DNA from 2 places in the Pseudomonas sp. S9 genome. Region 2 is predicted to be linked to the other one. Evidence: predicted binding sites of a transcription regulator. Region 2 holds the regulator's gene; the other holds the start of a gene.
What was found. The regulator FliA, encoded in region 2, starts transcription of late flagellar genes. The targets are predictions, from matches to a motif close to CTAAAGTTTNNNNNNNNNNNGCCGNTAA.
Positions count from the first base shown of each region.

Region 1: a site for FliA is predicted at 3,222-3,249, ahead of PSES9_RS0115260 (methyl-accepting chemotaxis protein). Genes of this name have one in related genera too.

Region 1 is NZ_AFFX01000007.1:75,503-81,576, forward strand. Features, by position in the region: gene rnr (ribonuclease R) at 1-856, opposite strand, end outside; tRNA gene PSES9_RS0115255 (tRNA-Leu) at 1,062-1,148, shown strand; gene PSES9_RS0115260 (methyl-accepting chemotaxis protein) at 1,259-3,193, opposite strand; gene PSES9_RS0115265 (adenylosuccinate synthase) at 3,352-4,647, opposite strand; gene PSES9_RS0115270 (ATP phosphoribosyltransferase regulatory subunit) at 4,703-5,890, opposite strand; gene PSES9_RS0115275 (DUF2065 domain-containing protein) at 5,928-6,074, opposite strand, start outside.
Region 2 is NZ_AFFX01000001.1:46,751-52,824, forward strand. Features, by position in the region: gene flhA (flagellar biosynthesis protein FlhA) at 1-999, shown strand, start outside; gene flhF (flagellar biosynthesis protein FlhF) at 1,055-2,356, shown strand; gene fleN (flagellar synthesis regulator FleN) at 2,470-3,300, shown strand; gene fliA (RNA polymerase sigma factor FliA) at 3,297-4,043, shown strand; gene PSES9_RS0100270 (chemotaxis response regulator CheY) at 4,174-4,548, shown strand; gene PSES9_RS0100275 (protein phosphatase CheZ) at 4,568-5,356, shown strand; gene PSES9_RS0100280 (chemotaxis protein CheA) at 5,369-6,074, shown strand, end outside.

The sequences.
Region 1 (6,074 bases), on a different contig from region 2:
CGTCATCGAAGTCACGCGCATCTTCACCGTCGATGGTGACGAACGGAAGATGACGCAAATCAACCCGCTTTTCCTTGTCCTTTTCTTCGACTTCAGGCTTGAGCTTGCTGGCTTCTTTAACGACAGCATCTGGCCAGACATGGGGGATGTCGTAGCTGCGCAAGGCAACATCGATTTCCATGCCAGGGGCCATGTAATTGCCCACGACCTCGACCACATCACCTTGCGGCTGGAAGCGCTGGGTTGGCCAGTGGGTGATTTTCACCTCAACGAACTGGCCCTGCTTGGCCCCCGCATTGCGACCCTGGGTAACCAGCACTTCCTGCTGGATTTTCGGATTATCAGGAATGACGAAGCCAATGCCGCTTTCTTCGTAATAGCGGCCGACGATGGATTCATGGCCGCGGGAGATCACTTCAACCACGGCGCCTTCGCGGCGGCCACGCCGATCAAGACCGGCAACCCGTGCCAATGCACGATCGCCATCGAAAACCAGGCGCATCTGCGCCGGGCTCAGAAACAGGTCGTCGCTGCCATCATCGGGCACCAGGAAGCCAAAGCCGTCGCGGTGACCACTGATGCGACCCAGCACCAAATCCAGCTTATCGACCGGAGCATAGGTGCCGCGACGCGTGTAAATAAGCTGACCGTCGCGCTCCATTGCACGCAGTCGACGACGCAGTGCTTCTACCTGCTCGTCAGTTGTCAGTCCGAACTCTTCCAGCAGCTGTTCGCGGTTTGCCGGGGAGCCACGCTCATCGAGATGCTTGAGAATAAGCTCACGACTAGGGATGGGATTTTCATACTTTTCCGCTTCACGGGCGGCCTCGGGATCGAGGGATTGCCAATCGGCCATTAGAGAGGATTCACCTTTTCTATATAAATTCGGTTTGTCATACGCCTATTGAAGCGCGAAACAGGTGTCCGGGTCAGCCCGCAACACATAATATTTTTTTTAACGACAGGGGTTTACAAGTAAAAAACCGATCCGTATTATGCGCGCCACAACGACGGCAAACGTTGTTGTAGTTGATAGCAAAAGAGCAATCTTTGCAATCAATGCCCAGGTGGTGAAATTGGTAGACACGCCAGCTTCAGGTGCTGGTGACCTTACGGTCGTGGAAGTTCGAGTCTTCTCCTGGGCACCAAATTCAAAAAAACCGAGCCAAACAGCTCGGTTTTTTTATGCCTGCGTTTCAGCTTAGCAGTTGCCCGGCAAAAGCCACCAAGAAACCCTGGCGGCCTTGCATTCAGCGCGCTAGACCTTGAACTGCCCCAAGCTCAGGCTTAACTGGGAAGCCAGCCCATCCAGCACCCGGCCACTCTTGGCGGTCGCCGCTACAGCCTCAGCCGCACGCTGCGATTCAGCATGAATGACCTCCACTCGCCGACGAACAGCCACTGCCCCCTCAGCCTGGTGCCGGGCAGCACCCGCCGCGGCATTGATCGCTCCGTGCACCTCTTCCACCGAGACCTGCACCGAACCCTGCAGCCGCTCACTCTCATTCAGCGCCGCCAATCCTTGTGCCGCCTGTCGGCTCGCTTGCTCAATTGCACTCACAGCCTCGCGCGCTCCCTGCTGCAAGGCACCTATATGCGCCTGAATGTCACCAGTCGATTGCTGGGTTTTACTGGCCAAGGCCCGTACCTCGTCCGCAACCACCGCAAAACCACGGCCGCTTTCGCCCGCCCGCGCAGCCTCAATTGCGGCATTGAGCGCCAGCAGGTTAGTTTGCTCGGCGATACCATGTATGACCGTCAGCACCACTTCGATCTGCTCACTTTGCCGCGCCAGGCGCTGAATTACCGCCGCACCGGTATCGACACTGTCAACCAGCTCGGCAATGGAACCACCGACACGCCTGGCGATCGCCGAATTATCCTCGGTGGCCTGGCGAATAGAGCCAACACGCTGCAACGCCTCCTGCATGGACTGGCTTTCGGCCTGCGCTTCGTCGGCCATCTGCGCCAGCGCCTGCAAGCTGCCCGCCACCTCATCACGCTGGCGCGCCGCAGAAACCTCAGCCGCCGCGCTACGCACAGCCAGACTTTCGATTTCGACCCCTGTGCGCACGGCGATATCACCGGCCTCGCGGACAATAGGCTGTAGCTTGCCGACAAAGCGATTGACCACCGCGGCCATGTCACCGATTTCATCCCGACTGTTCATCTGCACCCGACGTGTCAGATCGCCCTCGCCGGCGGCCCAGTCATCCATCACCGCAATCAGGGTGTGCAGCTTGCTCACCACGCGACGCCCCAAAACCAGCGCCAGTACCAGCAAAATGACCAGACCGACCAGCCCCAAGCCAATACTGATATTCCAGCGCAGGCTCTGCGCGGCCGACTCAATCGCCTGCCGACTGTTTTCAGCCATGGCTTTCGCGGTTTGCTGGGCACCTTTGAGCCGTGACGCCAATGCCGCCGCACTGTCACTGGCCGCCGCACTCAAACCATCCGAAACCAGCTGGCCGCTGCTCTGGATCAGTGCAGCAAAGCGTTGGTCAAGCTGGGTAACGACCTTATCGACATCAACGGTCGATACACCAAGGATTACCTTGCCAATCTCCGACCCCATTGGATTGATTGATGCTTCAACCACATAAACCCCGGGATCACTGGCCGCCGCATTGAGCAATTTATCCAGAGAACCTCGCCCCTGCCCCTTGGCGATCAGGGCCTTGACCCGCTCATCCGTACGATTGACATGACGCGTCAGGCGCTCGCCACCGGCATCAACATAGACGGCAAAAAGCACATTTGAGTTGCGATGGGCCATGCGCACCAGCTCGGTCAGGGCTGGCACGTCATTGTCCCAAATGGCTTTTGGGGCGACCGCCGCCAGAAGCTGCGCCAAGTCATCCGCCGACTGCTTGAGATTGCTCTCCAGTATGCCGCGCAGCTGCACCTGCTCCGCGCTCAGGCGCTCCTTCAGCCCAGCCCCAAGGCTTGCCTGGGTTCGACTGGATAGCCCCTCAAGCCCGCCACGCACCTCGGCGCTGGCCGCCTCGAGATCAGTCGACAGTTGCCGGGTGTCGCTGCCCAGGCGCGCAGACAGATCCTCAACCAGCGTGCTCACCGTTGTGCGCGTAAGCACCACAGCAACCAGCACTTGCACCAACAACGCCAACCCCAAGGCAATAAATACCGGGCGCAACAAACGACTGCGTAACAACGAAGCAATGGCAAACACGGGACGACTCCTCAACAACCGTACTTCTATAACGGCGACTTCCGGAATTAGTTGAGCCCAAGCAAGCCTTATGCCTAACTATCCTTGATCACATGCAAGCCGAGCAGAATGCAAAAAGGGCCGCACCAGGCGACCCTTTTTTCAACAACAGGCAATGCTTAGCCGAACGGGTGACGCAGCACGATAGTTTCGTTGCGATCAGGACCGGTCGAGATGATATCGATAGGCGCACCCACCAATTCCTCAACACGCTTGATGTAGTTGCGCGCATTGACTGGCAACTCTTCGAGGGTCTTGACGCCCAGCGTCGACTCACTCCAGCCTGGCACTTCTTCGTACACTGGCTGCAGGCCGATATAGCTGTCCGCATCAGTCGGCGCATCAACCAGAACCTCACCGTTCTGGTCTTTGTAGCCTACGCAGATGTTGATGGTTTCCAGGCCGTCGAGCACATCCAGCTTGGTCAGGCACAGGCCCGAGATGCTGTTGATTTCGATAGCGCGACGCAGGATAACCGCATCAAACCAGCCACAACGACGAGCACGACCGGTAGTTGCACCGAACTCGTGACCACGCTTGGCCAGGAACGCACCGGTCTCGTCAAACAACTCGGTCGGGAACGGACCCGAACCCACGCGCGTGGTGTAGGCCTTGGTGATGCCCAGGATGTAGTCGAGATACATGGGACCAAAACCAGAACCAGTGGCGATGCCGCCCGCAGTGGTGTTGGAGCTGGTCACGTATGGGTAGGTGCCGTGGTCGATATCCAGCAATGAGCCCTGCGCACCCTCAAACATGATGTCTTTGGCGTCGCGGCGCATTTCGTGAAGAATCGCAGTCACGTCAGCCATCATTGGCTTGAGCAACTCGGCGTATTCCATGCACTCATCCAGGGTTTTCTGGAAGTCGATCGCAGGCTCCTTGTAGAAGTTCTGCAATACGAAGTTATGGTAGTCGAGCAACTCGCCCAGCTTGGCCGCAAAGCGCTCGCGATGGAACAAATCACCGATGCGCAAGCCACGGCGCGCTACCTTGTCTTCGTAGGCCGGGCCAATACCGCGACCGGTCGTACCGATCTTGGCGTCGCCTCGGGCTTTTTCGCGGGCCTGATCCAGCGCCACGTGATAAGACAGAATCAACGGGCAGGAAGGGCTGATACGCAGGCGCTCACGCACCGGTACGCCTTTTTCTTCGAGCTTGATGATTTCACGCATCAGCGCATCCGGGGCAACCACCACGCCATTACCGATCAAGCACTGCACGCCATCGCGCAGAATGCCTGACGGGATCAGGTGCAGAACGGTTTTCTCGCCGTCGATTACCAGCGTATGGCCAGCGTTGTGACCGCCCTGATAACGAACCACGGCAGCAGCCTGTTCGGTCAGCAGATCGACGATCTTACCCTTGCCCTCGTCGCCCCACTGGGTGCCCAGGACTACGACATTCTTACCCATAACACTTGTCCTCATTCGCGCAAGCTAGATGTCGGCGATAACCGACGGAAACATATCAGGACGCCAGGGGCGTCACTTGCCAACGACCATCACGCAACTGCAACTGACGGTCACAGCCAGCCTCATGCGCATCAGCCAAACCCTGTTCTGGCAGAGCCTGTACCACCCGCGCGCCTTCGCCACGCAGCTTTTGTACCGCTTGCCACAGGTAAACATCGTGGTGATCAGGCGCCCAAATGCCCGCCGGCGCATCCGCCAGTTGCATGTTGCCCAAGCTCACCAGGGTTTTTAAATCCGTCGAGAAGCCTGTTGCCGGGCGCGCGCGACCGAAGTCTGCGCCGATATCATCGTAACGACCACCCTGGGCAATCGACTGGCCGACACCCGGTACAAACGCAGCAAACACCACGCCAGTGTGATAGTGATAGCCGCGCAACTCGCCAAGATCAAAGTACAGCGGTAATTCTGGATAGCGCAGGCTCAGCTCATCGGCAATCGCCAGCAGGTCATCCAGTGCGGCATGCACATCATCCGGCGCCTCGACCAGGCATGCCTGCGCCAGGTCAAGCACCTCACGGCCACCGCACAGCTCGGCCAGCGCACGCAGCATCTTGCCCAGCTCGGCGGGCAATGCGGCGGTCAACTCGGCGATTTCATCAATGGCCTTGCGCTGCAGGGCATCGAACAACTGCTGCTCGGCCGCACCCGACAAGCCAGCTGCCCGTGCCAGACCGCGATAGATGCCGACATGACCGAGATCCATGTGCACATCCGGCACAGCCGCCAGCTCAAGCGTGTTGACCAGCAGGCTGATAACCTCGACATCGCTTGCAGGGCTCGCATCGCCATACAACTCGGCACCCAACTGGATCGGGCTACGCGAGGTGGTCAGCGCACGCGGCTGGGCATGCAGCACACTGCCGGCATAGCACAGCCGGCTCGGCCCTTCCCGCCGCAGCGTATGTGCGTCGATACGGGCAACCTGCGGCGTAATGTCCGCGCGGAACCCCATCTGCCGACCCGATAAAGGATCGATCACCTTGAACGTCCGCAGATCGAGATCCTGACCCGCGCCAGTCAGCAGCGACTCAAGGTATTCGATATGCGGCGTTACTACGAATTCATAGCCCCAACGCTGGAATAGATCCAGCACTTGGCGGCGCGCCACTTCGATGCGCGCAGCCTCTGGAGGTAATACTTCTTCGATGCCATCTGGCAGCAGCCAGCGGTCTACCGTCGCCATTTCGCCATTCCCCTCTTGATCCGGGCGGCACAAGCCATCAGTGAAGCCAATAAAGAAGCGCTGTGCCCAGCAACATGCTGGTCAGCCCCATAAGACGCAGTCCGCGATCCGACAACTGAGCCAGTTGCTCGACCGCACCGCGCCAACGACGCGGATAGAGGAAGGGCAGGACACCTTCGAGCAC
Region 2 (6,074 bases):
GGGTATCGGCTGATTCCACTGGTTGATCGCAACCAGGGCGGCCAGTTGCTTGCGCGGATCAAGGGCGTACGTAAAAAACTGTCGCAGGAGATGGGTTTCCTGATGCCTTCGGTGCATATCCGCGACAACCTTGATCTACAGCCCAATGCCTATCGCCTGACCTTGATGGGCGTCAGCGTGGCGGAGGCAGAAGTCTATCCGGATCGCGAGCTTGCCATTAACCCGGGGCAGGTATTTGGCACCCTCAACGGGGTTGCCGCCAAGGATCCGGCGTTCGGTCTTGAAGCGGTCTGGATTGATGTTAACCAGCGCGACCAGGCGCAGTCGCTGGGCTATACAGTGGTCGATGCCAGTACCGTGGTTGCGACCCATCTCAACCAGGTGCTGCACAAGCACGCCCATGAGTTGCTGGGCCATGAAGAAGTCCAGCAACTCATGCAGCTGTTGGCCAAGAGCTCGCCCAAGCTGGCTGAGGAACTGGTGCCGGGGCTGGTATCGCTGTCGACCTTGCTTAAAGTGCTGCAAGCCTTGCTGCAGGAGCAGGTGCCGGTGCGTGATATCCGGACCATTGCCGAGGCCATCGCCAATGTCGCGCCAAAGAGTCAAGATCCCGCCGCTATGGTGGCGGCAGTTCGTGTTTCGCTATCCCGTGCAATAGTGCAAAGCATTGTGGGACTAGAGCCCGAGCTGCCTGTGATCACCTTGGAGCCAAGGTTGGAACAGATATTGCTAAATAGCGTACAGAAGGCCGGTCAAGGCTCCGAGGAAGGCATCTTGCTGGAGCCGGGCATGGCTGAAAAGCTGCAACGTTCCTTGATCGATGCAGCTCAGCGCCAGGAAATGCTCGGCAAGCCAGTGATTCTTCTGGTCGCCGGGCCGGTTCGGGCGATGCTCTCGCGCTTTGCACGAATGGCGGTAGCCAATGCCCATGTGTTGGCTTACCAGGAAATACCCGATAACAAGCAGGTCACCATCGTTGCGACGGTGGGTCAGAATTAAGCGGTGCTGAATCGCACAGATGTTGTCCAGCCGCCGCAAAACCGAGGTCACAGGTATGCAGGTTAAACGCTTTTTTGCTGCCGATATGCGTCAAGCCATGAAGCTGGTTCGTGAAGAGCTGGGCGCTGACGCGTCGATCATCGGTAATCGCCGTGTTGCGGGCGGCGTCGAGTTGACCGCCGCGCTGGATTACCAGGTTCCTGCGGCGCCCGCGCGCCAGCCGAACCCTGCCTTGGAAACCGAACTGCGCAAAACCCAGTCGAAAATTGCTGCGGCCCATGCTGAGTTGAGCCTGCGCGTCGAGCCTGAGGTGGCCAAGGATCTGCAGCTATTCGCTGAGCTGTCGGAGCAGGTTGAAAGCCCGCTGGATGCTGCCGTACGTGCATCTTCCAAAGCGGCGGCTGCGGCGGTTGATCAAAACACTATCGATGCCATGCGTTCTGAGTTGTCTGGGCTGCGTGAGCTGATCGAAGTCCAGCTCGGCTCGATCGCCTGGGGGCAGATGCAAACCCGTCGGCCCCAGCAAGCCAACCTGTGGCGCCGCCTGCAGCGCATGGGCTTGCCCGCGGATGTCGCCCGGCCCTTGCTGGAGCGCGTTGGCGAAATTGCCGAGCCTCGCCAGGCCTGGCGCATGTTGTTGGCACATATGGCTCACGCGATTCAGGTTCCCAAGCAGGAGCCGCTGGAAGAGGGTGGTGTTATTGCCCTGGTCGGCCCGGCTGGCATGGGCAAGACCACGACCATTGCCAAGCTGGCGGCGCGTTATGTACTGAAGTTCGGCGCGCAGAATATCGCGCTGGTCAGCCTGGATAGCTATCGCATTGGCGCTCAGGAACAACTGAAAACCCTGGGCCGCATTCTCAATGTGCCGGTGACGCTGGTTGATCCCAGTCAATCGTTGACCCAGGTCATCACCCCCTTGATGCGCAAACGTGTGGTTTTGATCGATACTGCAGGCCTGCCAGCCAACGACCCGGCGCTGCGAATGCAGCTTGAAGCCTTGTCGAGCCGCTCGATTAATGCGAAAAACTACCTGGTGATGGCCGCGACCAGTCAGAATCAGGTACTGAAATCGGCTTATCATAGTTATAAGCGCTGTGGGCTTATGGGTTGTATTCTGACTAAACTGGATGAAGCGGCAAGCATGGGTGAGGTTCTGGGGTTGGCGATGAGCCAGCGCCTGCCAGTTGCATATGTGACTGATGGTCCTCGAATTCCTGATGATCTACAGCTGCCGCGCAGTCATCAGTTGGTCAGCCGCGCAGTTGGCCTTCAAGCACAGGAAGAACCTTGCGAAGACACCATGGCTGAAGTCTTTGCGGGTCTTTACCAGCAACCGGCTAGACAGGCGAGTTGATGCGTCACCACATGATCTTTGATACAGCTTGCATGCAAGCTTGTTGTGTTCATCTTAGTCGAAGCTCAATGGACAGGATGCTTCTGACCAACGTGAACAAGGAGCGTAATTAAATGGCTATGCACCCAGTGCAAGTAATTGCAGTTACTGGCGGTAAGGGCGGCGTCGGCAAGACCAACGTGTCCGTCAACCTGGCAATGGCGCTGGCCGAGGAAGGCCGGCGCGTCATGCTGATGGATGCTGACTTGGGGCTGGCGAACATTGATGTGCTGCTGGGGCTTACACCAAAGCGCACGCTGGCAGATGTCATCAGTGGCGAATGCGACATGCGCGATGTGGTCATCCAGGGGCCATGCGGTATTCGCATTGTGCCGGCAGCTTCGGGCACGCAAAGCATGGTTCAGCTATCGCCCATGCAGCATGCCGGCCTGATCCAGGCATTTAGCGACATCAGTGAAAATATTGACGTGTTGATTGTCGATACCGCAGCCGGAATCGGCGACTCGGTTGTCAGTTTCGTACGCGCAGCGCAGGAAGTGCTGGTGGTGGTTTGCGATGAGCCAACGTCTATTACCGATGCCTATGCCCTGATCAAACTGCTTAACCGCGATTACGGCATGAACCGTTTCAGAGTGTTGGCCAATATGGCGCACACCCCGCAAGAAGGGCGAAATCTGTTCGCCAAACTGAGCAAGGTCACCGACCGTTTCCTCGATGTCGCATTGCAATACGTTGGCACCGTGCCTTATGACGAGTCGGTGCGCAAAGCCGTGCAGAAGCAACGTGCAGTTTTTGAAGCATTTCCACGTTCAAAATGCTCCATGGCGTTTCGAGCAATAGCCCAGAAGGTCTGCACCTGGCCTTTACCCGCCAATCCGCGTGGGCATCTGGAGTTTTTTGTCGAGCGTCTGGTGCAACAACCTGCTACTGATACGCCGGCATGACAGCGGCGTCTGGACTCCGAATGTATAGCAAAGCGCAAGGTAAAGACTTGCAACATCAGCTAATCGAACGGTATGCGCCATTGGTCAAGCGGATTGCCTATCACCTTTTGGCGCGCTTGCCTGCGAACGTTCAGGTCGATGATTTGATCCAGGCCGGAATGATCGGCTTGCTTGAGGCTTCGAAAAAATACGATGGCTCCAAAGGCGCCAGTTTCGAGACCTTTGCCGGTATTCGTATCCGTGGCTCAATGCTTGATGAAGTGCGTAAAGGCGATTGGGCACCGCGTTCGGTGCATCGCAATAGCCGCATGGTCAGTGATGCAATTCGATTAATTGAAGCAAAAACAGGTCGTGACGCTAAAGATCACGAAGTTGCGGCCGAACTCCAATTGAGTCTCGAAGATTACTACGGCATTCTTGGCGACACTTTGGGCAGCCGCCTGTTCAGTTTTGACGACCTGCTTGAGGACGGAGAAAATAGCGGCCTGCATGAAGATGTGAGTAGCAGTCAATCAGGCCCATCACGCGAATTCGAGGAAGAGCGCTTTCAAAAAGCGCTTGCCGATGCGATTGGCAACTTGCCGGAGCGCGAGCAATTGGTCATTTCGTTGTATTACGACGAAGAGCTCAACCTCAAGGAAATTGGTGAAGTGCTGGGCGTGAGCGAGTCTCGGGTAAGCCAGTTGCACAGCCAGTGCGCCGCACGTTTGCGTGCGCGCCTGGGCGAGTGGCGAGCTGGATAAATAGTTGGATACTGAAAACCTTGTATAGCGAGGCACGCAGGTGCCTAGCCAGGCCGGTTTCACGATTAGAGGGTGCATTCAGGCTGCTGAGTGCACTGGGGAAGGTACGGAGGTCGACTTGGACAAGAACATGAAAATCCTCATCGTTGATGACTTTTCAACGATGCGCCGCATTATCAAAAACCTCCTGCGTGATCTGGGGTTTACTAACACTGCTGAAGCCGATGATGGCACCACTGCACTGCCAATGCTGCAAAGCGGCAGTTTCGACTTTCTGGTGACTGACTGGAACATGCCGGGAATGACCGGTATTGAGCTGTTGCGCGCAGTGCGTGCGGATGAACGGCTGAAACAACTGCCGGTACTTATGGTGACCGCTGAAGCCAAGCGTGACCAGATCATTGAGGCTGCCCAGGCCGGTGTAAACGGTTACGTGGTGAAGCCTTTCACTGCTCAAGTGCTTAAAGAAAAAATAGAAAAGATATTTGAGCGTGTAAACGGCTGATGTCTGCGCTGAGGTTGTTATGGAACACGATGATTCCCAAGTGGGTGACTTTGAATCGACCCTGAAAAGTAATGCCCACCAATTGCTTGAAAGCCTTGAGCGCGGCAATTTTGGTGATGCTGTCCAGGTTATCAATGAACTGAACAAAGTGCGCGACCGTGGTCTTTATCACGAAGTCGGCAAGCTGACGCGCGAGCTGCACAGCGCAATCGTCAACTTCCAGCTTGACCCGCGCCTGCCCCATGCGACCGAAGTCTCGCAGATTACCGACGCAACCGAACGCCTCAATTACGTGGTGACAATGACCGAGGATGCGGCCAATCGCACCATGGATCTGGTCGAGCAGAGTGCGCCGCTGGTCAATGATATCCGCACCGAGGCGCAGAGCCTGAGTGCCGACTGGGGGCGTTTCATGCGCCGCGAAATGGGCGCCGAAGATTTTCGTGAGCTGGCCAAGCGAGTCGAGTTGTTCCTGGTCAATAGCGAGCGAGACAGTGGCAAGTTGTCAGGGCACTTGAACGATATTCTCCTGGCCCAGGATTACCAGGACCTGACCGGCCAGGTGATCAAGCGCGTCACCCAGTTGGTCACTGAAGTTGAAAGCAATCTGCTCAAGTTGATGCTCATGGCCACCCAGGTTGATCGCTATGCCGGCATCGAACATGACCAGGAGGCATTGCGTGCAGAAAAACAACAAGAAAAAAATCCATCTCAGGGTGAAGGTCCGCAGATTCATGCCGATAAGCTTGATGACGTCGCAGCGAGTCAAGATGACGTCGATGATCTGTTGTCCAGTCTGGGATTTTAGGAGCACGTCCATATGAGCTTCGGCGCCGATGAAGAAATTCTCCAGGATTTCCTGGTAGAGGCCGGCGAGATACTCGAACAATTGTCCGAGCAGTTGGTTGAGCTTGAGAGCCGCCCGGATGATATGAATCTGCTCAATGCGATTTTTCGGGGATTTCACACAGTTAAAGGCGGTGCCGGTTTTCTCCAGCTCAATGAGTTGGTGGAGTGCTGTCATATTGCGGAAAACGTCTTCGATATCTTGCGTAAAGGCGAACGCCGGGTCGATTCGGAGTTGATGGACGTTGTGCTTGAGGCACTGGACGCCGTCAATGGCATGTTCAGTGAAGTACGCGAAGGTGTCACGCCCACTGCCGCGACCCCGGAGCTATTGGCTGCATTGGCCCAGCTGGCTGAGCCAACGCCTGCTGCGGGCGTCGCCAGCCCAGCGCCAGTTGTTGCTGCGCCTGCTACTGCGCCGACTGCGGCAACCTCCAACGATATTACCGACAGCGAATTTGAACAGTTGCTCGACGCCCTTGACGAAACGCCACAGCAGGTCGATGCCCCGGCTGCCAGTGATGAAATCACTGACGATGAATTCGAGTCGCTACTTGATCAATTGCACGGCAAGGGCCAGTTCGCCACAGGCGAGGCTTCAACCGCGCCAGCCAAGGCCGAGGCGGCGGTTCCCGAAGCTCCGGCTGCCGAATCAGCCAGTGATGAAATCACTGACGATG